One region of the Pseudomonas sp. ZT5P21 genome, then DNA from elsewhere that is predicted to be linked to it. Evidence: riboswitches for the same ligand, from Rfam matches in the RefSeq annotation. Region 1 holds a riboswitch; the other holds the start of a gene.

Evidence for each region. Region 1 has a riboswitch for cobalamin ahead of ACYZT9_RS13015 (CbtB domain-containing protein). Riboswitches for the same ligand answer to the same signal wherever they lie in the genome.
Region 2: it holds a riboswitch for cobalamin, as region 1 does, so the genes downstream of both, cobO (cob(I)yrinic acid a,c-diamide adenosyltransferase) here and ACYZT9_RS13015 (CbtB domain-containing protein) in region 1, are expected to answer to the same signal.

Annotation. Positions count from the first base shown of each region.
Region 1 covers NZ_CM142705.1:2,769,407-2,784,775, forward strand. The annotation lists gene ACYZT9_RS12970 (DUF934 domain-containing protein) at 1-2, opposite strand, end outside; gene ACYZT9_RS12975 (nitrite/sulfite reductase) at 1-1,644, opposite strand, end outside; gene ACYZT9_RS12980 (DUF2970 domain-containing protein) at 2,227-2,445, opposite strand; gene metH (methionine synthase) at 2,641-6,351, opposite strand; gene ACYZT9_RS12990 (fatty acid cis/trans isomerase) at 6,508-8,793, shown strand; gene nfuA (Fe-S biogenesis protein NfuA) at 9,090-9,674, shown strand; gene cobM (precorrin-4 C(11)-methyltransferase) at 9,844-10,590, opposite strand; gene ACYZT9_RS13005 (cobalamin biosynthesis protein) at 10,673-11,086, opposite strand; gene ACYZT9_RS13010 (CbtA family protein) at 11,083-11,787, opposite strand; gene ACYZT9_RS13015 (CbtB domain-containing protein) at 11,798-11,992, opposite strand; cobalamin riboswitch at 12,114-12,341, opposite strand; cobalamin riboswitch at 12,576-12,787, shown strand; gene cobW (cobalamin biosynthesis protein CobW) at 12,889-13,950, shown strand; gene cobN (cobaltochelatase subunit CobN) at 13,953-15,369, shown strand, end outside.
Region 2 covers NZ_CM142705.1:4,114,300-4,129,668, reverse strand. The annotation lists gene ACYZT9_RS19120 (C40 family peptidase) at 120-656, shown strand; gene ACYZT9_RS19115 (PQQ-dependent sugar dehydrogenase) at 685-1,998, opposite strand; gene ACYZT9_RS19110 (hypothetical protein) at 2,079-2,651, opposite strand; cobalamin riboswitch at 2,806-3,039, shown strand; gene cobO (cob(I)yrinic acid a,c-diamide adenosyltransferase) at 3,120-3,731, shown strand; gene ACYZT9_RS19100 (cobyrinate a,c-diamide synthase) at 3,728-5,128, shown strand; gene bluB (5,6-dimethylbenzimidazole synthase) at 5,125-5,775, shown strand; gene cbiB (adenosylcobinamide-phosphate synthase CbiB) at 5,772-6,680, shown strand; gene cobD (threonine-phosphate decarboxylase CobD) at 6,673-7,665, shown strand; gene ACYZT9_RS19080 (cobyric acid synthase) at 7,662-9,113, shown strand; gene cobU (bifunctional adenosylcobinamide kinase/adenosylcobinamide-phosphate guanylyltransferase) at 9,263-9,784, shown strand; gene cobT (nicotinate-nucleotide--dimethylbenzimidazole phosphoribosyltransferase) at 9,781-10,836, shown strand; gene cobC (alpha-ribazole phosphatase family protein) at 10,833-11,408, shown strand; gene ACYZT9_RS19060 (adenosylcobinamide-GDP ribazoletransferase) at 11,411-12,145, shown strand; gene ACYZT9_RS19055 (MarR family winged helix-turn-helix transcriptional regulator) at 12,330-12,734, shown strand; gene ACYZT9_RS19050 (MFS transporter) at 12,787-13,995, shown strand; gene ACYZT9_RS19045 (hypothetical protein) at 13,992-14,114, shown strand; gene ACYZT9_RS19040 (glutathione peroxidase) at 14,170-14,721, shown strand; gene ACYZT9_RS19035 (OmpP1/FadL family transporter) at 14,813-15,369, opposite strand, start outside.

The DNA of each region.
Region 1 (15,369 bases):
ATAGACGCGTTCCTTGAAGAGGTCGATGCCAATACGCTGATAGGTGTCGATGAAGCGCTCGTCTTCGGTACGTTGTTCGATGTACACGTCGATCAGCTTCTCGATCACGTCTGGCATGGATTCCTGGGCAAAGGACGGGCCGAGGATCTTGCCCAGGCTCGCATCGCGACTGGCGCTGCCGCCGAGGGACACCTGGTAGAACTCTTCGCCTTTCTTGTCCACCCCGAGGATGCCGATGTGGCCGACGTGGTGGTGACCGCAGGCGTTCATGCAACCGGAGATGTTCAGGTCCAGCTCGCCGATGTCGAACAGGTAATCCAGATCGTCGAAACGGCGCTGGATCGATTCGGCGATCGGGATCGATTTGGCGTTGGCCAGCGAGCAGAAATCGCCGCCGGGGCAGCAGATGATGTCGGTCAGCAAACCGACGTTCGGCGTGGCGAAACCTTGTTCGCGCAATTCGCCCCACATGTCGAACAAACGACTTTGCTCGACGTCGGCCAGAATGATGTTCTGTTCGTGGGAGGTGCGCAGTTGACCGAAGCTGTAACGATCGGCCAGGTCGGCCACGGCATCAAGCTGCTTGTCGGTGATGTCGCCCGGCGCGACGCCGGTCGGCTTGAGCGACAGGGTCACGGCGACATAACCCGGCTTTTTATGGGCCAGGGTATTGCGGGTGCGCCAGCGAGCGAAACCGGGGTGCTGCTTGTCGAGTTCGGCCAGTTCGGCAGTCTGGTTGTCCAGGGCCTTGTAGTCCGGGTCGACGAAATGCTTGGCAACGCGATGCACTTCGGCTTCGGTCAACGTGGTCTGGCCACCGCGAAGGTGTTCCATTTCCGCATCGACTTTTTGCGCGAAGACTTCAGGCGTCAGGGCCTTGACCAGAATCTTGATGCGCGCCTTGTACTTGTTGTCACGACGGCCGTAGCGGTTGTAAACACGCAGGATGGCGTCGAGGTAACTCAACAGGTCCTGCCAAGGCAGGAATTCATTGATGAACGCGCCGACCACCGGAGTACGGCCCAGACCGCCGCCGACCAGCACGCGGAAACCGAGTTCGCCCGCGGCGTTGTGCACCGGCTCAAGGCCGATGTCATGGACTTCGATGGCGGCACGGTCAGACGTCGAACCGTTGATCGCGATCTTGAACTTGCGCGGCAGGTAAGCGAATTCCGGGTGGAATGTCGTCCATTGGCGAACGATCTCGCACCATGGGCGCGGGTCGATCACCTCGTCGGCAGCGACACCGGCGAACTGATCGGTGGTGACGTTGCGCAGGCAGTTGCCGCTGGTCTGGATCGCATGCATCTGCACGGTGGCCAGTTCAGCCAGGATGTCCGGGATGTCTTCCAGCGCCGGCCAGTTGAACTGCACGTTCTGGCGGGTACTGATGTGGGCGTAGCCTTTGTCGTAGTCGCGGGCAATTCTCGCCATCATTCGTGCCTGACGCGAGGTCAGCTGGCCATAAGGCACCGCCACCCGCAACATCGGCGCGAAGCGCTGGATATAAAGCCCGTTTTGCAGGCGCAGAGGGCGGAATTCTTCTTCGCTCAGCTCGCCTGCCAGATAGCGTCGGGTCTGATCACGGAACTGCTTGACGCGGTCCTCGATGATCCGCTGATCGTACTCGTCGTATACGTACATATAAGTCCTGTTCTCAGGCTTGGGCCGGTCGGATCCAGTTGCGTTTTTCGCCTGGAAAGTCTCCGATACTGCCTCGGCAATTCTGCGCGCACGGCCGCGCACTCCCTACGGAGCCGGGGAAAGATACCAGTTTGGAGTTATGCGCAAAAGTGATGTTTGAGTATATGTAAAGAACCAAAACGACTAACGAGAAACGTTATTGAAAAACCCGTATTTGTCGTGCGGGCAATCCTCGTCTTTACTGTGGTCGAGTCTTTATGCAATCACCGATAAAACCGACAAGAGGCGATGCAATGAGCAACCCTACCAAAGCTTCAAAGCCTGACAGTACGGTCGATGCCTGGGCCATTCTGTTTCTGATCATTCTGGTCGTGGGCACCGCGGTATTCTGGGTCAGTCATCAATAACCGACCCCGTCCGGGCCCGGTTCCGACAATTGGTCGGACATAACCCGCGATAAGCTTCGTTTGCCGGTGTTCGTTGGCTATGCTCGGCGGACTTGCGGGGGCTCGGACGATCAATGATGAAGTTGTCGCGGCCAACGACCTACCGCTATCCGTTCAGCCTGCAGGCCCTGACGCGCTAAACCCCCGCCAGCATGACCACCAGTTGCACGATGCCGTAGAGTGTCAGTGCAAACACTGCCGTGAACAGAATCCCCAGCATCACGAAATGGCTGGGCTTGCCGTGAGCAAAATCCCGGGCCCGATTCTTCCCGCTCTGCACCCCGAACGCCGCCGCCATGACACTGTGCAGCATCTGCCAGAAAGTGGGCGGCTTGTTGTTGACTGGATCCTCCATAAACCCCTCGTCACCAATATGTGAAAAGTAAGCATAGACAATTCAGGGCATGCACAAAGCAAATGTGGGAGCGGGCTTGCTCGCGAATGCGGTGTATCAGGCGACATTATTGTTAACTGACACGGCCTCTTCGCGAGCAAGCCCGCTCCCACAGGGGATCTCTGTTGGTCACAGTATTGTGGCCAGGAGACTAGGTTAGTTGTCGTAACCCAGGTTAGGCGCCAACCACCGCTCGGTCACACTCAACTCCTGACCTTTGCGCGAGGTGTAGCTTTGCACCTGATCCTTGTCGACCTTGCCCACGGCAAAGTACTGCGCCTGCGGGTGAGCGAAGTACCAGCCGCTGACTGCCGCCGCCGGGAACATTGCATAGTGCTCGGTGAGGAACACGCCGCTACGGCCTGCTTTCATTTCGCTCGCTTCAGGGTCGAGCAATGCAAACAGCGTCGACTTCTCGGTGTGATCGGGGCACGCGGGGTAGCCCGGGGCAGGGCGGATGCCGGTGTACTGCTCTTTTATCAGCGCCTCGTTGTCCAGCGTCTCGTCTTTGGCGTAACCCCAGTAATCCTTGCGGACCTGTTGGTGCAGCCACTCGGCGCAGGCCTCGGCCAGGCGATCAGCCAGGGCTTTGACCATGATCGAGTTGTAGTCGTCGCCGGCATCCTGATAGGCCTTGGCCACTTCTTCGGCGCCGATGCCGGCAGTGGTAATGAAGCCACCCACGTAGTCGGTCACTTCGCTGTCCTTCGGTGCCACGAAGTCGGCCAGGGAGAAATTCGGCTTGCCGTCGGTCTTGATGATTTGCTGACGCAGGTGATGCAGTTTGGCCAATGGCTTGCCGTCATCGCCGTAGACTTCGATGTCGTCGTCACGCACCTGATTGGCTGGCCAGAAACCGAACACCGCACGGGCGCTGATCAGTTTCTCGTCGATCAGTTTGGCGAGCATTTCCTGCGCGTCGGCGTACAGCGCAGTGGCAGCTTCACCGACCACTTCGTCTTCGAGGATGCGCGGGAACTTGCCGGCCAGGTCCCAGGAGATGAAGAACGGCGTCCAGTCGATGTATTCGGCGAGGACTTTCAGGTCGATGTTGTCCAGCACTTTGGAACCGGTGAAGGTCGGTTTGACCGGCGCATAGGCGCTCCAGTCGAACTGCGGCTTCTTGGCGATGGCCGCCGGGTAGCTCAGGCGTTCGGTGCGGGCGCTGCGGTTGGCAGTACGTTCGCGAACGTCGATGTATTCCAGACGGGTCTTCTCGACGAACGCCGGCTTCAGTTCCTTGGACAGCAACTGCGTCGCCACGCCCACGGCACGGGAAGCATCGGTGACATAGATCACCGCGTCGTTGCTGTACTTCGGCTCGATCTTCACCGCCGTGTGCGCCTTGGAGGTGGTTGCACCACCGATCATCAGCGGCAAGTGGAAGTCCTGACGCTGCATCTCGCGGGCGACGTGAACCATTTCATCCAGCGAAGGCGTGATCAGACCGGACAAACCAATGATGTCGCACTTCTGCTCCTTGGCCACCTGCAGGATCTTCTCGGCCGGCACCATCACGCCGAGGTCAACGATGTCGTAGCCGTTACAGCCCAGCACCACGCCGACGATGTTCTTGCCGATGTCGTGCACGTCGCCTTTCACCGTCGCCATCAGTATCTTGCCCTTGGCTTGCGGCTTGTCGCCTTTTTCCAGCTCGATGAACGGAATCAAGTGCGCCACGGCCTGCTTCATCACGCGGGCGGATTTCACCACTTGTGGCAGGAACATTTTGCCGGCGCCGAACAGGTCACCGACGATGTTCATGCCGGACATCAGCGGGCCTTCGATCACTTCGATCGGGCGGGCGAACGACTGGCGCGACTCTTCGGTGTCTTCGACGATGTGGGTGGTGATGCCCTTGACCAGTGCGTGCTCCAGACGCTTGTTGACGTCCCAGCCGCGCCACTCTTCGGTCTCGGCTTCCTTGACGCTGCCGTCGCCCTTGTATTTGTCGGCGATGGCGAGGAGGGCGTCGGTGCCGTGCGGGGTGCGGTTGAGCACCACGTCTTCGACCGCGTCGCGCAGCTCGGCCGGGATCTGGTCGTAGATTTCCAGTTGACCGGCGTTGACGATACCCATGCTCAGGCCGTTGCGGATGGCATACAGCAGGAACACCGAGTGAATCGCCTCACGCACCGGGTTGTTGCCACGGAACGAGAACGACACGTTGGACACGCCGCCCGAGGTCAGCGCGTACGGCAGTTCGTCACGGATGTAGGCGCAGGCGTTGATGAAATCCACGGCGTAGTTGTTGTGTTCTTCGATACCGGTCGCGACGGCGAATATGTTCGGGTCGAAGATGATGTCTTCCGGCGGGAAGCCGACTTCGTTGACCAGAATGTCGTAGGAGCGTTTGCAGATTTCTTTCTTGCGCGCTTCGGTGTCGGCCTGGCCGGCTTCGTCGAACGCCATCACCACCACGGCCGCGCCGTAGCGCTTGCACAGTTTGGCGTGATGAATGAACTGTTCAACGCCTTCTTTCATGCTGATCGAGTTGACGATGCCTTTGCCCTGAATGCACTTCAGGCCGGCTTCGATCACTTCCCACTTCGAGGAGTCGATCATGATCGGCACGCGAGAGATGTCCGGTTCACCGGCAATCAGATTGAGGAAGGTCACCATGGCCTTCTTCGAATCGAGCATCCCTTCGTCCATGTTGATGTCGATCACCTGGGCGCCGGCCTCGACCTGCTGCAGGGCAACTTCCAGGGCTTCGGTGTAGTTGTCTTCGCGGATCAGACGGGCGAATTTGGCCGAGCCGGTGATGTTGGTACGCTCGCCGACGTTGACGAACAACGAGCTGCGATCAATGGTGAACGGCTCCAGACCCGAGAGGCGGCAGGCTTTCGGAATGTCCGGAATTTCACGCGGCGCATAACCCGCCACGGCATTTGCAATGGCTTCGATGTGGCCCGGCGTGGTGCCACAGCAGCCGCCGACGATGTTGAGGAAACCGCTTTGGGCGAATTCTTCGATGACCTTGGCGGTCTCCGACGGCAGCTCGTCGTACTCGCCGAATTCGTTAGGCAGGCCGGCGTTCGGGTGCGCGGAGACGTGAGTGCTGGCCTTGTTCGACAGCTCTTCCAGGTACGGGCGCAGTTCGCTGGCGCCGAGGGCGCAGTTCAGGCCGACCGAGATCGGTTTGGCGTGGGCGACGGAGTTCCAGAACGCTTCGGTGGTCTGGCCGGACAAAGTACGACCAGAGGCGTCGGTGATGGTGCCGGAAATCATGATCGGCAGTTCGATGCCCAGCTCTTCGAACACCCCTTGCACGGCGAAGATCGCGGCTTTGGCGTTAAGAGTGTCGAAGATGGTTTCGATCAGGATCAGGTCGGCGCCGCCTTCGATCAGGCCTTTGGTGGCCTCGGTGTAGTTCTCCACCAGTTCATCGAAGGTCACGTTGCGGTAGCCGGGGTTGTTGACGTCCGGCGACAGCGAGCAGGTGCGGCTGGTCGGGCCGAGCACGCCGGCGACGAAGCGAGGCTTGTCCGGGTTCTCGAGAGTTTTCGCGTCGGCGACCTTGCGCGCCAGGCGAGCGCCTTCTACGTTCAGTTCGTAGGCCAGTTCTTCCATGCCGTAATCGGCCATGGAAATCCGGGTAGCGTTGAAGGTGTTGGTTTCCAGAATGTCAGCGCCGGCATCCAGGTAGGCCTTTTCGATGCCACCGATCACGTCCGGGCGCGTCAGCACCAACAGATCGTTGTTGCCTTTGACATCGCTTGCCCAGTCGGCAAAGCGCTTGCCACGATAATCCTGCTCCTCGAGCTTGTAGCTCTGGATCATCGTGCCCATGCCGCCATCGAGAATCAGAATGCGCTCTTTGAGGGCGTGCTTGAGAGCTTGAAGGCGAACACTGCGATCGGACATTGGGACTACTCGAAAAGACCATGACGAAGGGCCGGGATCATAACAAACCTGTGCGCTTTTAGAGCATGTGCGGTTTTTGCATGAATATCGCTCATGTTGCGAGGGGGGATGGCCCGGTAGAATCGCCCGGCATTTTCCAGGATCAGGAACGCAGACATGGCGTATCGCGTCATCACCAGCATATTTATGCTGTTTTTAAGCTGGGGTGCCGTTGCGCAAGGTCTGGCCATTTCCTACAGCCGCGACATACAACCGATCTTCACCGAAAAGTGCGTCGCCTGCCACGCCTGCTATGACTCCGCGTGTCAATTGAACCTGGGCAGTGGTGAAGGGGCGGTCCGTGGCGCGACCAAGAATCCGGTCTACGACGGAGAGCGAAGTCAGGCGGCGGCCCCGGCCCGGTTGTTCTATGACGCTTTCGGCAAGCGCGCCTGGCAGCAAAAGGGCTTCTACTCGGTGCTCGACACACAGGGCAGCCAGGCCGCGTTGATGGCGCGGATGCTGGAACTGGGTCACAAAACACCTCTGACACCCAATGCCAAATTGCCGGAAGACATCGTCCTGGGCTTGAATCGTGAGAACAGGTGCGCGATGCCGGCCGAGTTCGACGGTTACGCCGGCACTCATCCGAAGGAAGGCATGCCGCTGGCGGTCACCGGCCTGACCGATCAGCAGTACCAGACGTTGCAACGCTGGCTGGCCTCGGGTGCGCCGATCGATAAGCAAGGTCTGGTTCCCTCTGCGAAGGAAGCCTTGCAAGTGGTGCAATGGGAAAACCTGCTCAACTCGCCGGGCGCCCGGCAGAGTCTGGTGGGGCGCTGGTTGTTCGAGCATTGGTTCCTCGCCCACATTTACTTTAAGGATGGCGAGCCGGGGCATTTCTTTCAGTGGGTGCGTTCGCGCACGCCGACGGGGCAACCGATTGACCTGATCAACACCCGCCGCCCGAACGATGACCCGGGAACCCAGGTGTATTACCGTTTGTGGCCGGTGCAGGGCGTGATCGTGCAGAAGACCCACATCACCTACCCGCTCAGCGCGGCGAAGATGGCACGGATCAAAAGCCTGTTCTACAACGGCAGCTGGCAAGTCAACGCCTTGCCGGGTTACGGTCCGGAGCGCCGGGCCAACCCGTTCAGCACCTTCGAGGCGATCCCGGCGCAGGCGCGGTATCAGTTCATGCTCGATAACGCCGAATACTTCGTGCGCACCTTTATTCGTGGGCCGGTCTGCCGCGGTCAGATCGCGACCGACGTGATCCGCGATCATTTCTGGGCGCTGTTCCAGGCACCGGAACACGACCTCTACATCACTGACCCCAATTATCGCGGCCAGGCCACGCCGTTGCTGGCCATGCCCGGGCAGAACGATGACGTTGGCAGTGTCCTGAGCCTGTGGCATGACTACCGCGACAAGCGCAACGAATACGAGGCGCTGCGCCGCGACTACTACGCTGATTCACCGGCGCCGAGCTGGTCGACCTTGTGGGCTGGAAACGACAATGCGTTGCTGAGCATTTTCCGGCATTTCGACAGCGCCTCAGTGAACAAGGGTCTGATCGGCGATGTGCCACAAACGCTGTGGCTGTTCGATTTCCCGCTGCTGGAACGCACGTATTATCAGCTGGCAGTCAATTTCGATGTGTTCGGCAACGTTTCCCATCAAGCGCAAACGCGCCTGTACTTCGACCTGATCCGCAATGGCGCCGAGCAGAACTTCCTGCGTCTGATGCCCGCCGATTCGCGGGACGGCTACCTCGACGACTGGTACCAGCGCGGCGGCAAATTCAAGATGTGGCTGGACTATGAAGCCATCGACAACGACAAACCCACCGCGCTGAAGCTCGATGAGAAAGACCCGAAACGCGACTTTGCAATGCAACTGCTGAGCCGTTACGGCGAGCTCAATGCCAGGCCCGATCCGATCAACCGTTGTGACGGGGCGTATTGCTCACGGCCGAACATTGATCCGGCGTTGCAGAGTGCCGAGCAGGCCCTGAGCCGCCTGACGTCGCGTCCTGCCGCCGGACTGAAAGTCATCGATCAGTTGCCGGAAGCAACAATGCTGCGTATCGAAACGGCGAGTGGCGAGCGCGAGGTTTACAGCCTGTTGCGCAACCGCGCGCACAGCAACGTGGCGTTCCTGTTGGGCGAGTCGCTGCGTTACCAACCGGGGCTCGACACGCTCACCCTTTTCCCTGGCGTACTCAGCAGCTATCCGAACTTCATGTTCAACATTCCCGCCGATCAGGTGCCAGCGTTCGTAGAGGCGATGGAAAATACCCGGGACGCCAACCGATTCGAAAAAATCGTCGAGCGCTGGGGAATTCGCCGTAGCCATCCGCAGTTCTGGTTCTACTTCCATGACCTGAGCCAGTACGTCCAGGAAACCGACCCGGTGGAAGAGGGCGTGCTGGACATGAACCGCTACGAGAATCTTTGATCGACTTTTTTGTGGTGTGCCGGTGTCGGCACTTTAAGGCACCGCTGAATTAATGTGAGAGCGGGCTTGCTCGCGAAGGCGGTGTGTCAGACAAAACAATGTCGACTGACACTCCGCCTTCGCGAGCAAGCCCGCTCCCACAGGGAATTTGCGGGGATTTGTGGAGTGCGATCGAGAGGGCTGTCAATGTTGACGCATTTGGCCGTGGCGAGCTGGCGCTTTCCTGACATAAATACTAGGACTTTGTGTGGCGCGATGATTGGCGTAAACTGCGCGCAAGCCTGCGAGGAGTTTCCATGACCGCTATTACCATCACCGACGCCGCCCACGATTACCTGGCTGATCTGCTCTCCAAGCAGAACACCCCGGGCATCGGTATCCGCGTCTTTATCACCCAACCTGGCACCCAGTACGCCGAAACCTGCATTGCCTACTGCAAGCCGGGCGAAGAAAAACCAGAAGACACCGCGCTGGGGCTGAAAAGCTTCACGGCGTATATCGACTCGTTCAGCGAAGCTTTCCTGGACGACGCGGTTGTCGACTACGCGACCGACCGCATGGGCGGCCAGTTGACCATCAAGGCGCCAAACGCCAAAGTCCCAATGGTCAACGCTGACAGCCCGGTCAATGAACGCATCAACTATTACCTGCAGACCGAGATCAACCCGGGGCTTGCCAGCCACGGCGGTCAGGTCAGCCTGATCGATGTGGTCGACGACGGTATCGCCGTGTTGAAGTTCGGCGGCGGTTGCCAGGGCTGCGGCCAGGCGGACGTCACCCTGCGTGAAGGCATCGAGCGCACCTTGCTCGAGCGCATTCCCGAACTGAAGGGTGTGCGTGACGTGACCGACCACACGCAGAAAGAAAACGCCTACTACTAAGGTGTTCGCTGCGACATGAAAAAACGGCACCCGTGAGTGCCGTTTTTTTATGTGTAAAAATCACTGGCCCCATCGCGAGCAAGCTCGCTCCCACAATGATCTTTGTTGTAGGCAGCATGTGTTTGCGCTGAAAATCCAATGTGGGAGCGAGCTTGCTCGCGATGGGGCCCTAAGGTCTGTAAAGATGTGCATGCCCGGCACGGTACAGCGATGACTCACTAAAGTGATCACTGCCCAACACCCGACCCACCAAAATCAACGCCGTACGCCGAAACCCCTTCGCCTCAACCTTCCCGGCAATATCCGCCAGCGTCCCCACCACCCAATCCTGATCCGGCCAGGTTGCCCGGTGAATCACCGCAATCGGACAGTCCGCGCCGTAATGCGGCAGCAACTCAACCAGGATTTTTTCCAGATGATTGACCCCAAGGTGAATCGCCATGGTCGCGCCATGCTGCGCCAGGCTCCCCAGCTCCTCACCGGCGGGCATTGCAGTCTTGTCGGCGTAGCGCGTCAGAATCACGCTCTGTGACACGTCCGGCAAAGTCAGCTCAGCGCCCAAAAGTGCCGCACAGGCTGCCGTGGCGGTGACACCGGGGATGATTTCAAATGGAATGTCGAGTTCACGCAGATAACGAATCTGCTCGCCAATCGCCCCGTACAGACTCGGATCGCCGGAATGCACCCGCGCCACATCCTGCCCATTGGTATGGGCGGTCTTGATCAGTTCGATGATCTCTTTCAGGTGCAGTTCGGCGCTGTTGACCACCTGTTCGGCGCGGTGGCCTTCCAGCACGGCGGCGGGTACCAGGGAGCCGGCGTAGATGATCACCGGGCAGCTACGGATCAACCGTTGGCCTTTGACGGTGATCAGTTCCGGGTCGCCGGGACCTGCGCCAATGAAGTAGACGGTCATCGTCGTTTCCTGTCAGAAAAGGGGCTGGGCAACGCCTCAGATGAAGATTGCTCATAATCGAAGGCGCGGATTATCGAGGGTTTTACGCAGCGTAGGCCAATGCCAGAGTGGCCTGGGCGTATTTTTGTCGCGAGATCAGCAGTTTTGCCGGTGACTGAGCCAATTGTTCAGCGAGGGCAAGGGCGGCGCTTTCCGCTACGCCGTAGCAGCCGGTGCGTTCAAAAGCGATGTCCGAGCGGTGGCTGAGTCGCGGTTGATAACCGGCCAGTTGCTCACTGCTGAAGTACATCAGGGGCAGTTCGAGTTGTGCGGCGAGCTCGATCAGACCAGGTTCTTCGCGCTTCAGGTCGATGCTGGCCAAGGCCTTGATCTGGTGAAGCCCGATTTGATGCGCCTGTAACGCCTGATCGAGTAACGCCCGCAGCGTGCTGACAGGGCAGCCGCGCTGGCAGCCCAGGCCGACCACCAAAGTCGGCGCTGTGCCAGTATCCGTCATGCGGGGTATTGGCCATCGCTTTTGCGTCGGAACAACCAGGCGCTGATCAGGCCCAGGGCCAGCCAGAACGCCACATTGGTCAGCTGCGAAGCGATTTTGAACTGGGCTTCCAGGGCTTGCGGCGCGAGCATCGAGTGCACTTCCGGTTGCGGCGCGCCGATGACGTGAGGAACGGCGAGAATCGCCACGCCCAGGATCTTCATCAACCAGTGACGGCTGAACACGATCAGCGCGATGCCGGCAGCGGTGGACGCTGCAGTGCCGATCCACCAGATTTGCCGTTGTGCCAGATCCGCCGCGGCAGTGCCGGGCAGTTCAGGCGGCAGGCCGAGGGTCGGAGCCAGCACGAACGTTGCGTAACCGGCCAAGCCCCAAAGCAGACCCTGCGAGGTTTTGGTCGGCGCTCGCAAGGTGTAGAGGCCAGCGAGCATCAGGGCGAAACCCACTGCAACCACCAGGTTACCGCCGGTCGTCGACAGCACGCGCTGCCAGCCGTCTTCCGGTTCCCAGGCTTCGGAATCGTGGGTGTGAGCGGCGGTGCCGGCGGCGTGTTCATGAACTTCAACAGCAGCCGGCCCGGATTTCTCGTAGGTCTCGGCCTGCAGAATCAGCGGAGAGACCCAGAAGCTTTGCAGCAGGGTCAGCAGCAGGGCGGCCAGCAACCCGGTGAACCCTGCGGTTTGCGCAATACGCTTGATCATGTGGCAGGTCTCAATGGCACGGGAAAGCGGAGCTGTGACGGGTATCGTGCGCGGCGTTGTGCACGGCTTCGATGTGCGAGAAACCGGCGAAATACACGAGGCACGCGCCAAGGATCGATGCGCAGGCGGCAGCGGTCAGGCGTTGAGTCAAGGTCGTGGTGGTGGTGCTGGCTGATGTGTGGCCGGTGCTGCTGATGATCGACATGGCGCTTCCCTCTGGTCTGTCAGCGGGTGATATAGAGCGCATGGAAGGCCCCTGCGAATCGGGCACGCAGAAGTTCAAACAGCGCCCGCCCACCGCGGGTTTGTTATTCAGTGAACGCAATCGTCACTGTGTGTTGCGGGCCGGTCTCCGGGCTCGCGAGGGGCTTTGGCATTAACCGAAACCTGCAAGCATCACCTTCCCATGCCGAACTGCTGACACAGTGGATCTGACGCTTCGCTCGCTTACCGTTGCGGGGGCAGCACCGGACTGACATGGCTTTGAGTAAAGCACATGATTCACCGGTTTCCCGTTTCACCCTGTGAAGGGCACCCGTAACAAGCTGAGTAGGAGAGCATGGGCGAGGGTTGGGCGTCAATTGGCAGGAGTTCTCAACTCGAAACCGAGACTGGTACCTGTGGCGAGGGAGCTTGCTCCCGCTGGGTTGCGAAGCGACCCCCAACATTGCTTCAGGCATAACTCGCAAGCAAGTTTTACGACGGCTTCGCCGCCGAGCGGGAGCAAGCTCCCTCGCCACAAGGGATCGCGAGTGCCTCACGAACATTGACCCGCCCCAATACGATGCGTAGCCTTGCGCTTTCGAGGTTCTTCGGCGTTTGCCGAAGCTAAGAAGGGAACGCGGTCGATGCCGCGGCTGCCCCCGCAACTGTGAACGGTGATGTTCGCTGCCACGCCACTGCAAACCCTGTGCAAAGGTTCGCGGGAAGGCGCAGCGAATGCCAGGTTAGCGCCTGGCAAGCCGTCAGCCAGGAGACCTGCCTCGACACAGATTTCTCACTACAACCGGGCGGGGTGATCCGGTGGCGAACTCTTCCGCGCGCGCATCCGTCGCAGCGATTGTCGTCCCGTATGCCCGCCACCTTGCCAAAGGGCATCCGATGAAAACACTGGCCAAACTCCCCGTTACCATCGTTACCGGCTTCCTCGGCTCGGGCAAAACCACCTTGCTGCGGCACATGCTCGACAATGCCCAAGGCCGCCGCATCGCGGTGATCGTCAACGAGTTCGGCGAGTTGGGCATCGATGGCGAAATCCTCAAGCAGTGCTCCATCGGTTGCACCGAAGAAGAAGCCAGCGGCCGCGTCTACGAACTGGCCAACGGCTGCCTGTGCTGCACGGTTCAGGAAGAATTCTTCCCGGTGATGCGCGAACTGGTTGCCCGTCGCGGTGACCTCGATCACATCCTCATCGAAACCTCGGGCCTGGCCTTGCCCAAGCCTCTGGTTCAAGCCTTCCAGTGGCCTGAAATCCGCAGCGCCTGCACCGTTGATGCGGTGATCACCGTGGTTGACAGCCCGGCCGTTGCCGCCGGCACTTTCGCCGCCTTCCCGGATCAAGTGGACGCCCAGCGCAAACTTGACCCGAACCTGGACCACGAATCGCCGCTGCATGAACTGTTCGCCGACCAACTGGCCAGCGCCGACCTGGTGATCCTCAACAAAGCCGACCTGATCAGCCCGGAAGACCTGGCCCGCGTACGCCGGGAAGTCGCCGAAGAACTGCCGCCAGCGGTAAAAGTCATCGAAGCCAGCAGCGGTCGTCTGCCACTGGACGTGTTGATCGGCCTCGGCGCCGGTTCCGAAGAACACATCGACAGCCGCCACAGCCATCACGATCACCACCATGAAGGCGAAGATGATCATGATCATGATGCCTTCGATTCCATCTCCATCGAACTGCCACAAGCCGACGAAAGCCTGCTGCTGGACGCGCTGACCCAACTGGTGGTCAAGCACGGCATCCTGCGCGTCAAAGGCTTCGCCGCGATTCCGAACAAACCGATGCGTCTGCTGATCCAAGGCGTGGGCACGCGTTTCGACAAGCATTTCGATCGTCAGTGGGGCGCCGATGAAGCGCGCACCACGCGTCTGGTATTGATCGGCCAGGCGCTGGACGCCGCGCAACTCGAAGCGCAATTGCGCGCCGCGCTCAGCGTCTAGCCATGCACCTGCTCAGGACCCAGCCCGGCGGTTTCGTGTCGGATGACAACATCGCCGACCTTGGACAAACCCCGGCCGAGCTGGTGATCCTGTGCAGCGGCGATTCCAGCCTGGCGCTGCTCGCCGAAGCGGCGCAGCAATTGCCCGACGATTACCCGAGCGTGCGCCTGGCCAACCCGATGCAGGTGCAGAACCACGCGTCGGTCGACCTGTATTTCGATGAAGTGCTGCGCCACGCCAAGGTGATTCTGATTTCGCTGCATGGCGGCATTGCCTATTGGCGCTACGGCATTGAGCGACTGGTCGAGCTTTCGCAGCGCGGCGTGCAGCTGATTCTGGTGCCCGGCGATGATCGCCCGGATCCGGAGCTCAGCGACCTGAGCACGGTGATGGCAGAAGACCGTGATCGGCTCTGGCATTACCTGCGCCAGGGCGGTATGGCCAACGCCCTCGACCTGTTTCGCTGCCTGGCCAATCGCTGGCTGGAGCGCGACTATGCGTGGGCCGAACCGCAAACACTGCCGCGTACCGCGATCTACCACCCGCAAAAAAGCCCCGCCGCATTGAGTGATTGGCAAGCCGACTGGCAGGCTGGTCAACCCGTGGCGGCGGTGCTGTTTTACCGCTCGCATTTGCAGGCGGCAAACACCGCGTTCATCGATGTTTTCTGCCAGCGTTTGCAAGCGGCGGGGTTGAACCCCTTGCCGATTGCCGTGGCCAGTTTGAAGGAGCCCGGCTGCCTGACGGTGGTCGAGGACCTGCTGGACGAAGTCGAAGCTGGGTTGATTCTCAACACCACCGGTTTCGCCCAGTCCAGCCCCGAAGCGCCACATTTGCGACCGTTTCGCCGCAACATCCCGGTGATCCAGGCCATCTGCGCCCAGGACAACGAACCCGGCTGGCGTGCCAGCGAGCAGGGCCTCGGTCCGCGGGATCTGGCGATGCACATTGCGTTGCCCGAACTGGACGGGCGGATCATCAGCCGCCCGATCAGCTTCAAGGACCTGGCGTGGCGCAGCGAACGCAGTCAGTCCGACGTCGTTTGCTACCGGCCTGCACCTGAACGCATGGATTTTGTCGCCGAACTGGCGCGGCGCTGGATCGATCTGGCGCGGTTGCCGAACAGCGAAAAACGCATCGCCCTGATCCTCGCCAACTACCCGACCCGCGACGGGCGCATCGGCAATGGCGTCGGCCTCGACACACCCGCCGCTGCGTTGAATATCCTCCGTGCGTTGCACGCAGAAGGTTATCCGCTGCCCGCCGAACTGCCGGGCAGCGGCACCGCATTGATCCAGCAATTGCTCGGCAGTGTCAGCAACGACCTCGATACGCTCGACCAGCGTCCGTGTCATCAAAGCCTGGCGCTGGACGACTACACCTTGATGTTCAACGCCTTGCCCGAGGCCAACCGCCAAG
Region 2 (15,369 bases), 1.3 Mb from region 1:
CATAGCCGCTAGAATCCTGATCTATTATTGATGGCAAACCGCCTGCGTCCTGCGCAGGCGGTTTTCTTTTCTGCTCCGTCGGCAGAAAAAAGCCGCAGCCAGATCAGGATGTTCTGCAGATGACAATGTCGGCCCGCCTCGCACTGATGTTCTTCGCAGCGCTGCTCAGCGCCTGCGCCAGCCGCACACCACCGCCTGCGCCGGTAGTTCGCGCGCCGATCGTTTTCAGTTCCGCCCAACCGTTTTCGCCCGAGGCCGAAGACGTGCTGTTTCGTGCGTTGGGCCTGGTGGGTACGCCTTATCGTTGGGGTGGCAACACGCCGGATTCCGGGTTCGATTGCAGCGGCCTGATCGGTTATGTCTACCGTGACGTCACGGGCATATCTCTGCCACGCACCACCCGCGAGATGATCAGCATGCAAGCGGCCAATGTCGGTAAGGAAGGCCTGCAAACCGGTGACCTGCTTTTCTTCGCGACCAATGGCGGCTCTCAGGTCAGTCACGCCGGGATCTATGTCGGCGAAGGTCGCTTCGTCCATGCGCCCGCCACCGGTGGCACCGTGAAGCTCGACAGCTTGTCCAAGGCTTACTGGCAAAAAGCCTACCTGAGCGCCAAGCGTGTATTGCAGCCTGAGCATCTTGCGCGCAATCCTTGATTCGCAGCTATAAGTTGGCCGTTGGAGATTACTTGACCGCCGACACCCGCCACACCTTGTTCCCCACATCATCCGCCACCAGCAAGTCGCCTTGCTGATCAATCACCACACCTACTGGCCGGCCCATGGCTTTCTCCTCTGCATTGAGGAAACCCGTGAGCACATCAACCGGTTGCCCGGTCGGCTTGCCGGCACTGAAGGGCACGAAAATCACTTTGTAACCACTGTGCGGCTTGCGGTTCCACGAGCCGTGCTGGCCGATGAAGGCGCCTTCCTTGAATTGCGCCGGCAGCGTGTTGCCTTCAGCAAACGTCAGGCCCAGTGAAGCGGTGTGCGGGCCGACCGCGTAGTCTGGCGCGATAGCCTTGGCTACCAGGTCCGGTTTTTGCGGCTCAACGCGGATGTCGACGTGCTGGCCGTAATAGCTGTAAGGCCAGCCGTAGAATCCGCCCTCTTTTACGGAAGTGATGTAGTCCGGCACCAGGTCGCTGCCGATTTCATCCCGCTCGTTGACAGCCGTCCATAGAGCACCGCTGTGCGGCTCCCAGGCCAAACCATTTGGATTGCGAATCCCCGAGGCGAAGATCCGGTGATTGCCGGTGGCACGATCCACTTCCCAGATCGCCGCGCGACCTTCTTCCTGATCCATGCCGTTTTCGCCGATGTTGCTGTTGGAGCCTACCGTAACGTAAAGCTTGCTGCCGTCCTTGCTGGCGATGACATTTTTCGTCCAGTGGTGATTCAGCGTGCCGCCCGGCAGATCAACCACTTTGATCGGCTGCGACTTGATTGCCGTGTCGCCATCCTCATAGCGGAAACGCAGCAAGCGGTCCGTGTCAGCGACATACAAGTCATTGCCGACCAGGGTCATACCGAAGGGCGAGTTGAGGTTTTCCAGAAACACCGTGCGGGTTTCGGCGATGCCGTCGCGGTCCTTGTCCCGCAACAGCGTAATGCGGTTAGGGCTCGGTACGCCGGCACCAGCGCGGCCCATGACCTTCTTCATGACCCAGCCTTTAACGCCTTTGCCATCGTCGGGTTTAGGCGGCGCATTGGTTTCAGCGACGAGCACGTCACCGTTCGGCAGCACATACAGCCAGCGCGGGTGATCGAGGCCTTCAGCGTATGCCGTCACTTGAGTTCCCGCCGCCGCTGTGGGTTGCACACCGGCCGGCCAGCCGATCGCCGGGGCAATGTTCACCGTTGGGATCAGGGTTTTGTTCGGTTCTGGAAGTTTGGGCGACGGGCCGGTGCCGTCGGAGACTTGCAGGCTGGCGCTTTCACCGCAGGCGGCGAGCCCTCCGGCGAGGGCGATGACGAGAACGAGCTGGGGCTTGCGCATGCTGATCTTCCCTATAAATGCAGTGACCTGATCAATAGAGAAGCGCAAACCCGCGATGGTTCAACCGGTCAGCCGCGAGCTTACTTGAACAGCACGGCGATACCGGGGTGGTAGTGGCCGGCTTCGTTGCGCAACTTGCGGTAGGCGTAGGGGAAATACCAGGCGACGGCGCAGGTATGTTCCTTTTGCAGGTCATCGACCATGTCCTGGAGTTCTTCCGGGCTAGCGCCGTGCTGGGCTTTTTGCGGTGCAACGAACAGGCAACCGAGTTTCAGGTCGCTGGCGTAGCTGGTTCGCCGGGCGTCGCTGGTGATATCAGCCAGCGCCTGTGTCAGGTTCAGGCTGTTGACTCGGGGCCAGCGCTGCGTGGCCTGAAGGTAAGCGCGCTCTTCGCTGGCGGCGATGAACAGGTCGGCGCGGGCGTTGCGTTCGCCTTCTTCGTTTTGTTTGCGGGTCGGCGTCTGTTGCAGCGTGACCATCTCTGCCATCCAGGCGGCGGCCGAGAGCAAGCCGAGGTTGGCTTTTTCGTCGTACCAATAAGGCGTGTCGTTATCGCCGCGAACGGCGTTGTAACGGTCGATACAGTCAAACCAGCGTTCGAGCACCGGACGCAGGAATTCCAGCTTCGGATTGCTGATGATCATACCTTGCATGTGGCTTACCCTTGTTATTGTGATATGGGGTTGTGGCTCTTTGATATCACCGCTCGAAGTGTGGCACAAGATTGGCGTCAGTTATTTGATCAGCGGCAGTTTTTCAGCCGACGGCTTCCCGGCTTTAATTGACGCTCCACCCCCAACCCTCTAACCTTCGCGGCTTGTTTCAGGTGCTCTGTGGCCTTGGTCGACAGAGTGAAACAGGGAAGCCGGTGAGGCGTTCGTTCAACTGATGAACAACCACGATCCCGGCGCTGCCCCCGCAACGGTAAATGAGTGAACACTGCGCATCAGAGCCACTGTGCCGATATCGACATGGGAAGGCGCGCAGTCAGGCGAAACGCCGCTCATGAGCCCGGAGACCGGCCTGATCCATCCAGCGGCATCACGGTGGGCGATGCCAGGCTTCTTGCCGTCTATTCTTGCGCCTGCCCGCCGTTATCCAGCCTCAACGGAGAGCTCCCCATGACTGATACCCCCGATCGTGACGAACGCCATCTGGCGCGCATGCTGCGCAAAAAAGCCGTGATCGACGAACGCATCGCCAACTCGCCGAATGAATGCGGCCTGCTGCTGGTGCTGACCGGCAACGGCAAAGGCAAAAGCAGTTCGGCGTTCGGCATGCTCGCCCGCTCCATGGGCCATGGCATGCAGTGCGGCGTGGTTCAGTTCATCAAGGGCCGCAACAGCACCGGTGAAGAACGGTTCTTCCGGCGCTTTCCGGAGCAGGTGCGTTTTCATGTGATGGGCGAGGGTTTTACCTGGGAAACCCAGGACCGCCAACGGGACATCGCCGCCGCCGAAGCCGCTTGGGAAGTGTCCCGTGAACTGCTGCGAGACCCGTCGATCGGCCTGGTGGTGCTGGATGAGTTGAACATCGCCCTCAAGCACGGTTACCTCGACCTCGATCGGGTGCTCAGCGACTTGCAGGCGCGTCCGCCGATGCAACACGTGGTGGTCACCGGTCGTGGTGCGAAGCCGGAGATGATCGAACTGGCCGATACCGTCACTGAAATGGGCGTCATCAAGCACGCCTTCCAGGCCGGGATCAAAGCGCAAAAAGGCGTCGAGCTGTGAATCAACCACGTCATTGCCCGGCGGTCTTGATTGCCGCGCCGGCCTCCGGTCAGGGCAAGACCACCGTCACCGCCGCGCTGGCCCGTTTGCATCGCAATCAGGGGCGCAAGGTTCGCGTATTCAAATGCGGACCGGACTTTCTCGACCCGATGATTCTCGAGCGCGCCAGCGGTGCGCCGGTGTATCAACTGGACATGTGGATGGTTGGTGAACAAGAAAGTCGTCGACTGTTGTGGGACGCCGCCGGTGAAGCCGACCTGATCCTGATCGAAGGCGTCATGGGGCTGTTCGACGGCACGCCGTCGAGCGCCGATCTGGCGCGGCACTTCGGTGTGCCGGTGCTCGGGGTGATCGACGGCACCGCGATGGCGCAGACCTTTGGCGCACTCGCGTTGGGGCTGGCGAAGTATCAGCCGGACTTGCCGTTTGCCGGCGTGCTGGCCAACCGCGTCGGCACCTTGCGTCATGCGCAGTTGCTCGAAGGCAGCCTCACTGAAGGCTTGCGCTGGTATGGCGCGTTGTCCCGGGAAACCGGGATTGAATTGCCGAGCCGGCATCTCGGTCTGGTTCAAGCCAGTGAATTGAATGATCTCGATCTGCGTCTTGATGCGGCGGCGGATGCCCTGGCCAGCAGTTGCGAAGTCGCGCTGCCTCCCGCAGTGGAATTCGCCGCGCCTGACGTGATCGCTGCCGAGCCGTTGCTGGCCGGTGTGCGAATCGCTGTTGCCCGTGATGATGCCTTCGCATTCACCTACGGCGCGAGTCTGGATTTGCTGCGAGCCATGGGCGCCGAATTGCTGTTTTTCTCACCGACTCGCGACGCGCAGTTGCCGGAGGCTGATAGCCTCTATTTGCCGGGCGGTTACCCGGAATTGCACCATGTGGCGCTGGCACAGAACACCCCGATGCTCAACGCCATTCGTGCTCATCACGCGGCGGGCAAACCATTATTGGCCGAGTGTGGCGGCATGCTGTATCTGCTCGACTCGCTGACCGATGTCGAAGGCACTCGCGCAGAGCTGGTCGGTTTGCTGGCCGGTGATGCGGTGATGCAAAAACGGCTGGCAGCGCTGGCGCTGCAGGCGGTCGAGTTGCCGGAAGGCTCGCTCCGTGGGCATACCTATCATCATTCGTTGACCAGTACCGAACTTGAGCCGATTGCCCGTGGCCTCAGCCCTAATGGCGGGCGTGGGGCGGAAGCGGTATATCGTGAGGGGCGGATGACGGCTTCTTATGTGCATTTCTATTTTCCGTCGAATCCGAAAGCGATCGCCGCACTATTTCTACCTGACCTTGAGGCCGCCATCGCTGGCAAGCCAGCTCCTACAGTTGACCGTGTATTACCTGCAGAAACTCAAATTCCTGTGGGAGCGAGCTTGCTCGCGAAGAGGCCATGACTGACAACGCATTCAGCCAGGCCGAACGCGCAGCGGTCTACCGTGCCATCGCCGAACGCCGCGACATGCGCCACTTCAGCGGCGGCACCGTCGAGCCTGAGTTGCTCCGGCGCCTGCTCGAAGCCGCGCACCAGGCGCCGAGCGTCGGCTTGATGCAGCCCTGGCGCTTCATCCGCGTCAGCGATCGCGCCCTGCGCGGCAAGATCCGGTTGTTGGTGGAAGAAGAGCGCGTCCGCACCGCCGAAGCCCTGGGCGAGCGCACCGACGAATTCATGAAGCTGAAAGTCGAAGGCATCAACGACTGTGCCGAGGTGTTGGTCGCTGCGCTGATGGACGATCGCGAACGCCACATTTTTGGCCGCCGCACCTTGCCGGAAATGGACATGGCCTCGTTGTCCTGCGCGATCCAGAACTTGTGGCTGGCATCCCGTGCCGAAGGATTGGGCATGGGCTGGGTCTCGCTATTCGAGCCGCAAGCCCTGGCCGACCTGCTGGGCTTGCCCGCCGGGGCCAAGCCTTTGGCGATTCTTTGCCTCGGGCCGGTCAAGGAATTCTATCCGGCGCCGATGCTGGTACTCGAAGGCTGGGCGCAGGCGCGGCCGCTAAGCGAATTGCTGTATGAAAATTATTGGGGAGTGAGTCAATGAGTGTGGCGTTGTTGAGTGTCGCCGCGGTTGCGCTGGATGCGCTGCTGGGTGAACCCAAACGCTGGCATCCGCTGGTGGCGTTCGGCCGTTTTGCCGACCGCATCGAACAACGTTTCAACGGCGGTGGACGCGGCTGGCGCAGCCACGGCGTCACCGCCTGGGTGATCGCAGTCGTGCCGCTGACCTTGCTCGCCACGGCTTTCTCCTGGGCGCCTTATGTCGGCTGGATCGTTGAAATTCTCGTGCTCTATTGCGCGCTCGGCATGCGTAGCCTCGGAGAACACGTGGAGCCGGTTGCCAAGGCGCTGCGCAGTGATGATCTGGACGAGGCGCGCAAACGCGTCGGCTATCTGGTCAGCCGCCAGACCAGTGAACTGGATCAAACCGAAGTCGCCCGCGCCGCCACCGAATCCGTCCTGGAGAACGGCAGCGACGCGGTGTTTGCCGCGCTGTTCTGGTTTGCCGTGGCTGGTGCGCCAGGCGTGGTGCTCTACCGTTTGAGCAATACGCTGGACGCGATGTGGGGCTATCGCAACGAACGATTCGAACGTTTCGGCTGGGCCGCGGCAAAGATCGACGACGTGCTCAACTATATCCCGGCACGACTGGTGGCATTGACTTACGCGCTGCTGGGCAAAACCCGCCTCGCGCTGAAATGCTGGCGTACACAAGGCCCGACCTGGGACAGCCCGAACGCCGGTCCGGTGATGGCCGCAGGTGCCGGTGCGCTGGGTGTCGAGTTGGGCGGGGCGGCGATTTATCACGGTGAATTGCATCAGCGTCCGCCACTGGGGGAAGGCGCGCCGGCGGATGCCGATTCCATCGACCGCGGCTGGCAATTGGTCCAGCGCGGGGTATGGTTATGGCTGCTGATTCTCTGCGTGGGAGCTGAATTCTATGCTTGAACACGGTGGACGGTTGCGCAAGGCGGCGCTCGAATACGGGATCGCCGAAGCCGATTGGCTCGACCTGTCCACCGGCCTCGCGCCCTGGCCGTTTCCGGTCCCGGACATTCCGCTGCGCGCCTGGGCGCGGTTGCCGGAAACCGATGACGGACTGGAGCAGGCGGCCTGCGAATACTACGGTGCCGCGCAGGTATTGCCGGTGGCCGGCTCGCAAATGGCGATTCAGTTGCTCCCCCGTTTGCGCCGGGTCGGCAAGGTCGGCGTGCTGTCGCCGTGTTACGCCGAGCATGCCGAAGCCTGGCGCCGCAGCGGCTACATCGTGCGTGAAGTGTTGGAGCAGGAAGTCGACTTTTTCATCGACAGTCTCGACGTGCTGGTGGTGGTCAACCCGAACAATCCCACCGGCCTGAGCCTGACCCCGAGCCGTCTGCTTGATTGGCATTCCAGGCTGGCCCAGCGCGGTGGCTGGCTGGTGGTGGACGAGGCGTTCATGGATAACACGCCACAGCTGAGCCTGGCGCCGTGTGCCCATCAGGTCGGGTTGATCGTGCTGCGCTCTTTCGGCAAGTTTTTCGGTCTGGCCGGTGTGCGGTTGGGATTTGTGCTGGCGGAGCGCAAGTTGCTCAAGTTGCTCGCCGAACAAGTCGGACCTTGGGCCGTCAGCGGACCGACTCGTGTGGTGGGCCATGCCTGTTTACTGGATACCGAAGGGCACGCCAGGCAGCGCGCGCGTACCGAAGAAGCCAGCGAGCGTCTGGCGCTGCTGCTGGAAAAACACGGTTTTAAACCTCAGGGCGGTTGCGCCTTGTTTCAATGGCGGATGACCGAGCGCGCCGAAGAGCTGCATGAATTCATGGCACGGCGCGGCATTCTGCTGCGGTTGTTCGCCCACAACAGCAGCCTGCGTTTCGGCCTGCCTGGCGAAGAGGCCGACTGGAACCGACTCGATCAGGCGTTCGAAGCCTATGCCAAGGAAACCCGATGACCACGTTGATGGTGCAAGGCACCACCTCCGACGCAGGCAAAAGCACACTGGTGACGGCGATGTGTCGCTGGGTCACGCGTCAGGGTGTGCGCGTCGTGCCGTTCAAGCCACAGAATATGGCGCTCAACAGTGCCGTGACCGCGGACGGTGGCGAGATCGGACGTGCGCAAGCGGTGCAGGCTCAGGCCGCCCATCTCCAACCGCACACCGACATGAATCCGGTGCTGCTCAAACCCAATAGCGACACCGGCGCTCAGGTGATCATTCATGGTCGCGCCGTCACGACGATGAACGCGGTCGCGTATCACGACTACAAAGCCATCGCCATGCAAGCGGTGCTGGCCTCCCATGAGCGGCTGAGCGCGGCGTATCCGGTGGTCATGGTCGAAGGCGCAGGCTCGCCGGCCGAAATTAATCTGCGCGCCGGGGACATCGCCAACATGGGTTTCGCCGAGGCGGTGGATTGCCCGGTGGTGCTGATCGCCGACATCAATCGCGGCGGCGTGTTCGCGCATCTGGTGGGCACCCTGGAACTGCTGTCGCCGAGCGAACAGGCCCGGGTCAAAGGCTTCATCATCAACCGTTTTCGCGGCGACATTGCCTTGCTGCAACCTGGTCTCGACTGGCTGGAAGCGCGCACCGGCAAACCGGTGATCGGCGTTATGCCGTACGTGATCGACCTGCACCTGGAGGCCGAGGACGGCATCGACCAGCGCCAGACCGCCAAGGCCGATCAAGTGCTCAAAGTGGTGGTGCCGGTCTTGCCGCGCATCAGCAACCACACCGATTTCGATCCGCTGCGCCTGCACCGGCAAGTGGACCTGCAATTCATCGGCCCCGGTCAGGCAATTCCGCCCGCTGACCTGATCATTCTTCCCGGCTCGAAAAGCGTGCGCAGCGACCTCGCGTATTTGCGCGCCAATGGCTGGGACACCGCCATCGCCCGGCATTTGCGCTACGGCGGAAAAGTACTGGGGATTTGCGGCGGTCTGCAGATGCTCGGCGAGCAGGTACACGACCCGCTGGGACTCGAAGGCGCGCCGGGCTCCAGCGCCGGTCTGGGTTTGTTGGCGTTTGAAACGCAGCTCGAAGAAGAGAAGCAACTGCGCAATGTGCGCGGGCGTTTGGCGCTGGAGAATGCTGAAGTCAGTGGCTATGAAATTCACGCCGGCGTGACCACCGGGCCGGCGTTGGAAAATGCCGCCGTGCAGCTGGGCGATGGTCGTTGCGAGGGTGCGCAAAGCGTCGACGGGCAGATTTTCGGGACTTATCTGCATGGCCTGTTTGAATCGCCAGCGGCGTGCAGTGCGTTGTTGCGGTGGGCGGGTTTGCTGGATGTACAGGAAGTGGATTACCACGGATTGCGTGAGCGCGATATCGAGCGGCTGGCGGATTTGGTGGAGAAGCATCTGGATACCCGATTGCTGCGTGAGCTCTGCGGGATTTGAGGTGGCCGCACTGCCCTCATCGCGAGCAAGCTCGCTCCCACGGGTCCCGTGGGTGAACAAAAAATTTGTCGAACAGGCTCGGTCCCTGTGGGAGCGAGCTTGCTCGCGATGAGGCCGGCACAGTCACCGAAGATTTTAAGGAATGAACCATGCTGCAACTGATCCTCGGCGGCGCCCGCTCCGGCAAAAGTCGTCTAGCCGAGAAACTCGCCTCCGACAGCGGTCTGCCCGTGACCTACATCGCCACCAGCCAACCGCTGGATTGGGAAATGAACGAACGGGTCGCCCATCATCGCGTCCGTCGTCCGGCTGAGTGGGCGTTGATCGAAGAGCCTGTGGAACTCGCCCGTGTCCTGCGCGAAACCGCCCGCGCCGATCGTTGCCTGCTGGTGGATTGCCTGACCCTGTGGATGACCAATCTGCTGATGCTCAACGACACCGAGCGACTGACTGCCGAGCGCGAAGCCTTGCTGGACTGCCTGGCTGAATTGCCGGGTGAAATCATTTTTGTCAGCAACGAGACCGGAATGGGTGTCGTGCCGCTGGGCGAATTGACTCGCCGCTACGTCGATGAAGCCGGTTGGCTGCATCAAGCTCTGGCCGAACGTTGTCAGCGAGTCGTCCTGACCGTCGCCGGCCTGCCCCTGACTTTGAAAGGAACTGCGTTATGACTCAATCCTGGTGGCTGAACCCGTGCAAGCCGATTGACGCCCGAGCCATCGAGCAGGCTGAAGCACGGCAACAGCAATTGACCAAGCCCGCCGGTTCCCTTGGGCGGCTCGAGTCGCTGGCGGTGCAATTGGCCGGGTTGCAGGGGCAAGTGAAGCCGAGCCTGGATCAGCTGTGGATCACGATTTTTGCCGGTGACCATGGCGTCGTCGCTGAAGGCGTGTCGGCGTTTCCCCAGGAAGTCACCGGGCAGATGCTGCACAACTTCGTCAGCGGTGGCGCAGCGATCAGTGTGTTGGCGCGCCAGCTCGGGGCTCCGCTTGAGGTGGTCGACCTCGGCACGGTGACGCCATCGTTGAATCTGCCGGGCGTGCTTCACCTGAATATCGGTGCGGGCACCGCGAATTTAGTCGACGGCCCGGCCATGACTCAAGTCCAGGGTGAACTTGCCTTGCAGGCCGGTCGTGACAGCGTGCAGCGTGCCCTCGCGACGGGCGCGCAGTTGTTCATCGGTGGCGAGATGGGCATCGGCAACACCACGGCAGCCAGTGCGTTGGCCTTTGCGTTGCTGGATTGCCCGGTGGTGCACTTGACCGGGCCGGGCACCGGCCTGAACGCGGCGGGTGTCAGCCATAAAGCCCTGGTCATCGAACGCGCTTTGGCCTTGCACAGCGCTCAGCGTGGAGACGTGCTGCAAACCCTGTTTAACCTCGGCGGTTTCGAAATTGCAGCGTTGGTCGGCGCGTATCTGGCGTGTGCCCAGGAAGGCGTCGCGGTGCTGGTGGATGGGTTCATTTGCAGCGTCGCCGCGTTGGTGGCGGTGCGTTTGAATCCTGACTGCCGCCAGTGGCTGTTGTTCGGTCATCGCGGCGCCGAGCCGGGTCATCGACACGTATTGGAAACCCTGAACGCCGAACCTTTGCTGGACCTCGGTCTGCGTCTGGGCGAAGGCAGCGGCGCCGCGTTGGCCGTGCCGTTGTTGCGTCTGGCCTGCGACCTTCACGGGCAAATGGCGACGTTCGCCGAAGCGGCCGTGGCGGATCGTCCGGCATGACCTTGCGTCTCGACCTGTTGCGCCACGGCGAAACCGAACTCGGCGGCGGCCTGCGCGGCAGCCTCGACGATGCGTTGACCGACACAGGCTGGGCGCAGATGCGCACGGCGGTGGTCGAGCAAGGGCCTTGGGATCGTTTGATCAGTTCGCCGCTGCAACGCTGCGCGCGATTCGCCGAAGAACTGGGTGCGCAACTGGGGCTGCCGGTGCAGTTGGATAAAGATCTGCAGGAACTGCATTTTGGTGCTTGGGAAGGGCAGAGTGCGGCGGCGCTGATGGAAACCGATGCCGAAGCGCTGGGCCTGTTCTGGGCCGACCCTTATTCGTTTACGCCACCTCAAGGGGAGCGACTCGAGGATTTTTCGGCGCGGGTGTTGGCGGCTGTCGCTCGATTGCATGTGGCGTATGCGGGCGAGCGTTTGCTGCTGATCAGCCATGGCGGCGTCCTGCGTTTGTTGCTGGCGCAGGCGCGGGGCTTGCCACGTGAGCAATTGCTCAACGTTGAAGTCGCGCATGGTGCGCTGTTTTCTCTGAGCGTCGAGACTGGCGTCATCCTCAAGGAAGCGATCTGATCATGCTGCCGTTCTGGATCGCCCTGCAATTTTTGAGCAGCCTGCCGATTCGTCTGCCGGGCATGCCGGCGCCACAGGAATTGGGGCGTTCGCTGCTGTTCTATCCGCTGGTGGGGCTGCTGTTCGGCGGGATCTTGTGGGCGCTAGACTGGCTGTTGCTAGGCACGCCGTTGCTGCTGCACGCCGCACTGTTGCTGAGCATTTGGGTGTCGCTCAGCGGGGCGTTGCACCTCGACGGTCTGGCCGATAGCGCGGACGCCTGGCTCGGTGGATTCGGCGACCGTGAACGCACACTGACGATCATGAAAGATCCACGTAGCGGCCCGATCGCGGTGGTGACGTTGGTGCTGGTATTGCTGCTCAAGTTCGCCGCGTTGCTGGCATTGATCGAGCAGCAGCAAAGCGTATTTCTGATCATCGTTCCGTTGATTGGCCGCAGTGCGTTGTTGGGGTTGTTCCTGACCACGCCTTATGTGCGTGCCGGTGGTTTGGGGCAGGCGCTGGCGGATCATCTGCCGCGTTTGGCGGGTAAGCGGGTGCTGGCGGCGAGTGCGTTGGGTTGTGTTCTGATTGCAGGTCTTAGCGGTGTTTTTGCGGTGGTGTTGGCAGCGCTGGTGTTTGTCTGGTTGCGGCATGTCATGTTGCGGCGATTGGGCGGGACGACGGGCGATACGGCGGGGGCGTTGCTGGAATTGCTGGAGGTCGGGGTGTTAGTGGGGTGGGTGTTGGTCAGATGATCAATGTGATGAATTCTGGCCCCTTCGCGAGCGAGCCCGCTCCTACAGTAGAGCGGCTGCGGACATGGAACTTGCGTTCGACGCCGATCAAGTGTGGGAGAGGGCTTGCTCGCGAAAGCGGATAACTCCCGATAATTTCAATCTGTAACTTGATTTAACACACTCGCGGGTATATACACGCACCATGCTCGACTCCCAATGTTTATGCATCAACCTGCGTCGCGCCGCCCGTGGCGTCAGCAGGCACTATGACGGCGCTCTCGACGGCTTCGGAATTAACGTTGCCCAGTATTCTTTGTTGTGCAATCTGCAGCGTCTGAACCAACCAAGTATTTCCACCCTGGCGGAAGCCATGGGGCTGGATCGCAGTACCCTCGGGCGAAACTTGCGAGTGCTTGAGGGAGAAGGCCTGGTCACGCTGGTCGAGGGCGAAGACATGCGCAATCGCATCGTCAAGCTGACCGAGGCCGGCGCGGATCGCCTGACAGCGGCTTTGCCAGCCTGGGAGGCGGCGCAGCAGCGGCTGGTTGATCGACTGGGCGCCGAAAAACGCGAAACCTTGTTGAAGCTGCTGGACGAACTGGCCTGACGCCGGTTTTTCCGATCTTAAGCGGGTATATACCCGCTACCGGAGAATAAGAATGACATCGATGTGGCGTACGTGCGGTTGGGTTCTGGTGGGGAGTGCGCTGATCCTTGCGTTGTCTCTGGGTGTGCGACACGGCTTCGGGCTGTTCCTGGCGCCAATGAGTGCCGAATTCGGTTGGGGACGCGAGACGTTTGCGTTCGCCATCGCCCTGCAGAACCTGATCTGGGGGTTGGCGCAGCCCTTTACCGGTGCGCTTGCCGACCGCTTCGGCGCGGCGAAAGTGGTGCTGATCGGTGGCGTGCTCTACGCATTGGGTCTGCTGTTCATGGGCTTGTCCGATTCGGCAGTGACCCTGTCGCTTAGCGCCGGTCTATTGATCGGTATCGGGCTGTCGGGAACCTCATTTTCGGTGATCCTCGGCGTGGTAGGCCGCGTGGTGCCGCCAGAGAAACGTAGTATGGGCATGGGCATCGCCAGTGCTGCCGGCTCCTTTGGCCAGTTCGCCATGGTACCCGGCACGCTGGGTTTGATCGGATGGCTCGGCTGGTCGGCGGCATTGCTGGCTCTGGGCCTGCTCGTTGCGCTGATTGTGCCGCTGGTGAGCATGCTCAAGGACAAGCCGTTGCCGGTCCTCGGTCATGAGCAAACGTTGACCGAAGCGCTACGCGAAGCCTGTTCCCATTCGGGGTTCTGGTTGCTGTCGTTCGGCTTTTTTGTCTGTGGTTTTCAGGTGGTGTTCATCGGCGTGCACTTGCCGGCGTATCTGGTGGATCGACACCTCCCGGCTACCGTGGGTACCACCGTGCTAGCGCTGATCGGGTTGTTCAACATCTTCGGCACTTACACGGCGGGCTGGCTCGGTGGACGAATGTCCAAGCCGCGCTTGCTTACCGGTCTGTATTTGCTGCGGGCCGTGGTAATTGCGCTGTTTCTGTGGGCGCCGGTCACGACAACTACTGCTTATCTGTTTGGCATGGCCATGGGCTTCCTGTGGCTGTCGACCGTTCCTTTGACCAACGGCACCGTGGCGACCTTGTTCGGCGTACGAAATCTGTCCATGCTCGGTGGGATCGTTTTCCTGTTCCACCAGCTCGGATCGTTCCTCGGCGGTTGGTTGGGCGGGGTGGTGTATGACCGAACCGGGAGCTATGACTTGATCTGGCAGGTAGCGATTCTATTGAGTCTGTTGGCTGCTGCCCTGAACTGGCCGGTGCGTGAGCAGCCGGTGGTGCGCCTGCAAACCCGGTTGAGTGCGACATGAACAGTCTCTGGTCACAAATCGCTGTCGCGGCGGCCGGAGCCTTGCTGCTGGTTCTGGCATGGTGGGGCTGGCATCAGGGCGGGCTGGCGTTGATGCAATTGGGCATGGGCGCTTGCTAGCACGGTGTGAGGGCGAGTAAGTTGGTTTCAGACGACTTCTCAAGGAGGCATGTACATGCTGATGCGCTGGCTCGCCGTTCCCGCGTTATTGATGGCGTTTACCGGCTTGGCGCAAGCCGCTGAATGCCCGGAGCTTTTGCAAGGCTCGTTGCCGAAGCTACGCGCCAAGGAAACGATCGACCTTTGCCAGCGCTTCGCCGGTAAACCGCTGGTGGTGGTCAATACCGCGAGCTTTTGTGGGTTCGCCCCGCAGTTTAAAAGCCTTGAGGCTCTGAATCAGCGTTTTAAGGCGCAGGGGCTGGAGGTGATCGGTGTGCCTTCCAACGACTTCAAGCAGGAGTCCAAGGACGGCGAAGAGACCGCCAAGGTGTGCTACGTGGATTACGGCGTGACCTTCACCATGACCGAGCCGCAGAACGTTCGTGGTGATGACGCGACACACTTGTTCCAGGTTCTCGCTGCGCAGAGCGATGCACCGAAGTGGAATTTCTACAAGTACGTAGTCGATCGCAAGGGCAAAGTGATCGCCAATTTTTCCAGCCTCACCAAACCCGACGACCCCGAATTTATCGAGGCAGTGGAAAAAGCACTGGCCTCACAACCCTGATCGGCGCCCACTAAAAAGCCCCGCCTCTGTACAAGAGAGCGGGGCTTTTTCGATGCATGCGGCGAGTGGTTCAGGTCCGCCAAAAAAATCATCAGAAGCGGTAGGTCGCACCGATACCCAAACCGTTTGCCGAGTTCTCATACTTGGCGCTGTAGGTCTGGCGGCGGTTGTCGTCGTTGATCTTGACCGACTCTTCGACCAGGTACGAATACGCGACGTCGATGGTCAGATCGTCGGTCGGGCTCCAGCCAGCGCCCAGGCTGAAAATCTTGCGATCGCCAGTCGGGATGCGAGGGGAACGGTTTTCGTTGTTGGTCGGAGCCTGATCGACGGAGAAACCGGTGCGCAGGACCCATTGCTTGTTCACTTGATACGAAGCACCAATGGCGTGAGCCCAGGTGTCGTGCCAGTTCTGCTCTTCGGTGATGGTGCCAAACCGGCTGTTCAGAGCAGCAGGAACGCCACTGTTCTCAACGCTGATTTCTTTCAGGCGGCTCCAGCGAGTCCAAGTGCTGCCTGCGTAGAGAGTCCATTGGTCGTCCAGTTGATGTGTGACCGAGAAGTCGACCGCCTCAGGCGTGGTGATGTCCAGCGAAGCGTCGTACTTCTGGCTTGGGTTCTGACCCAGCCCGGCAAGCAGGTTGTAAT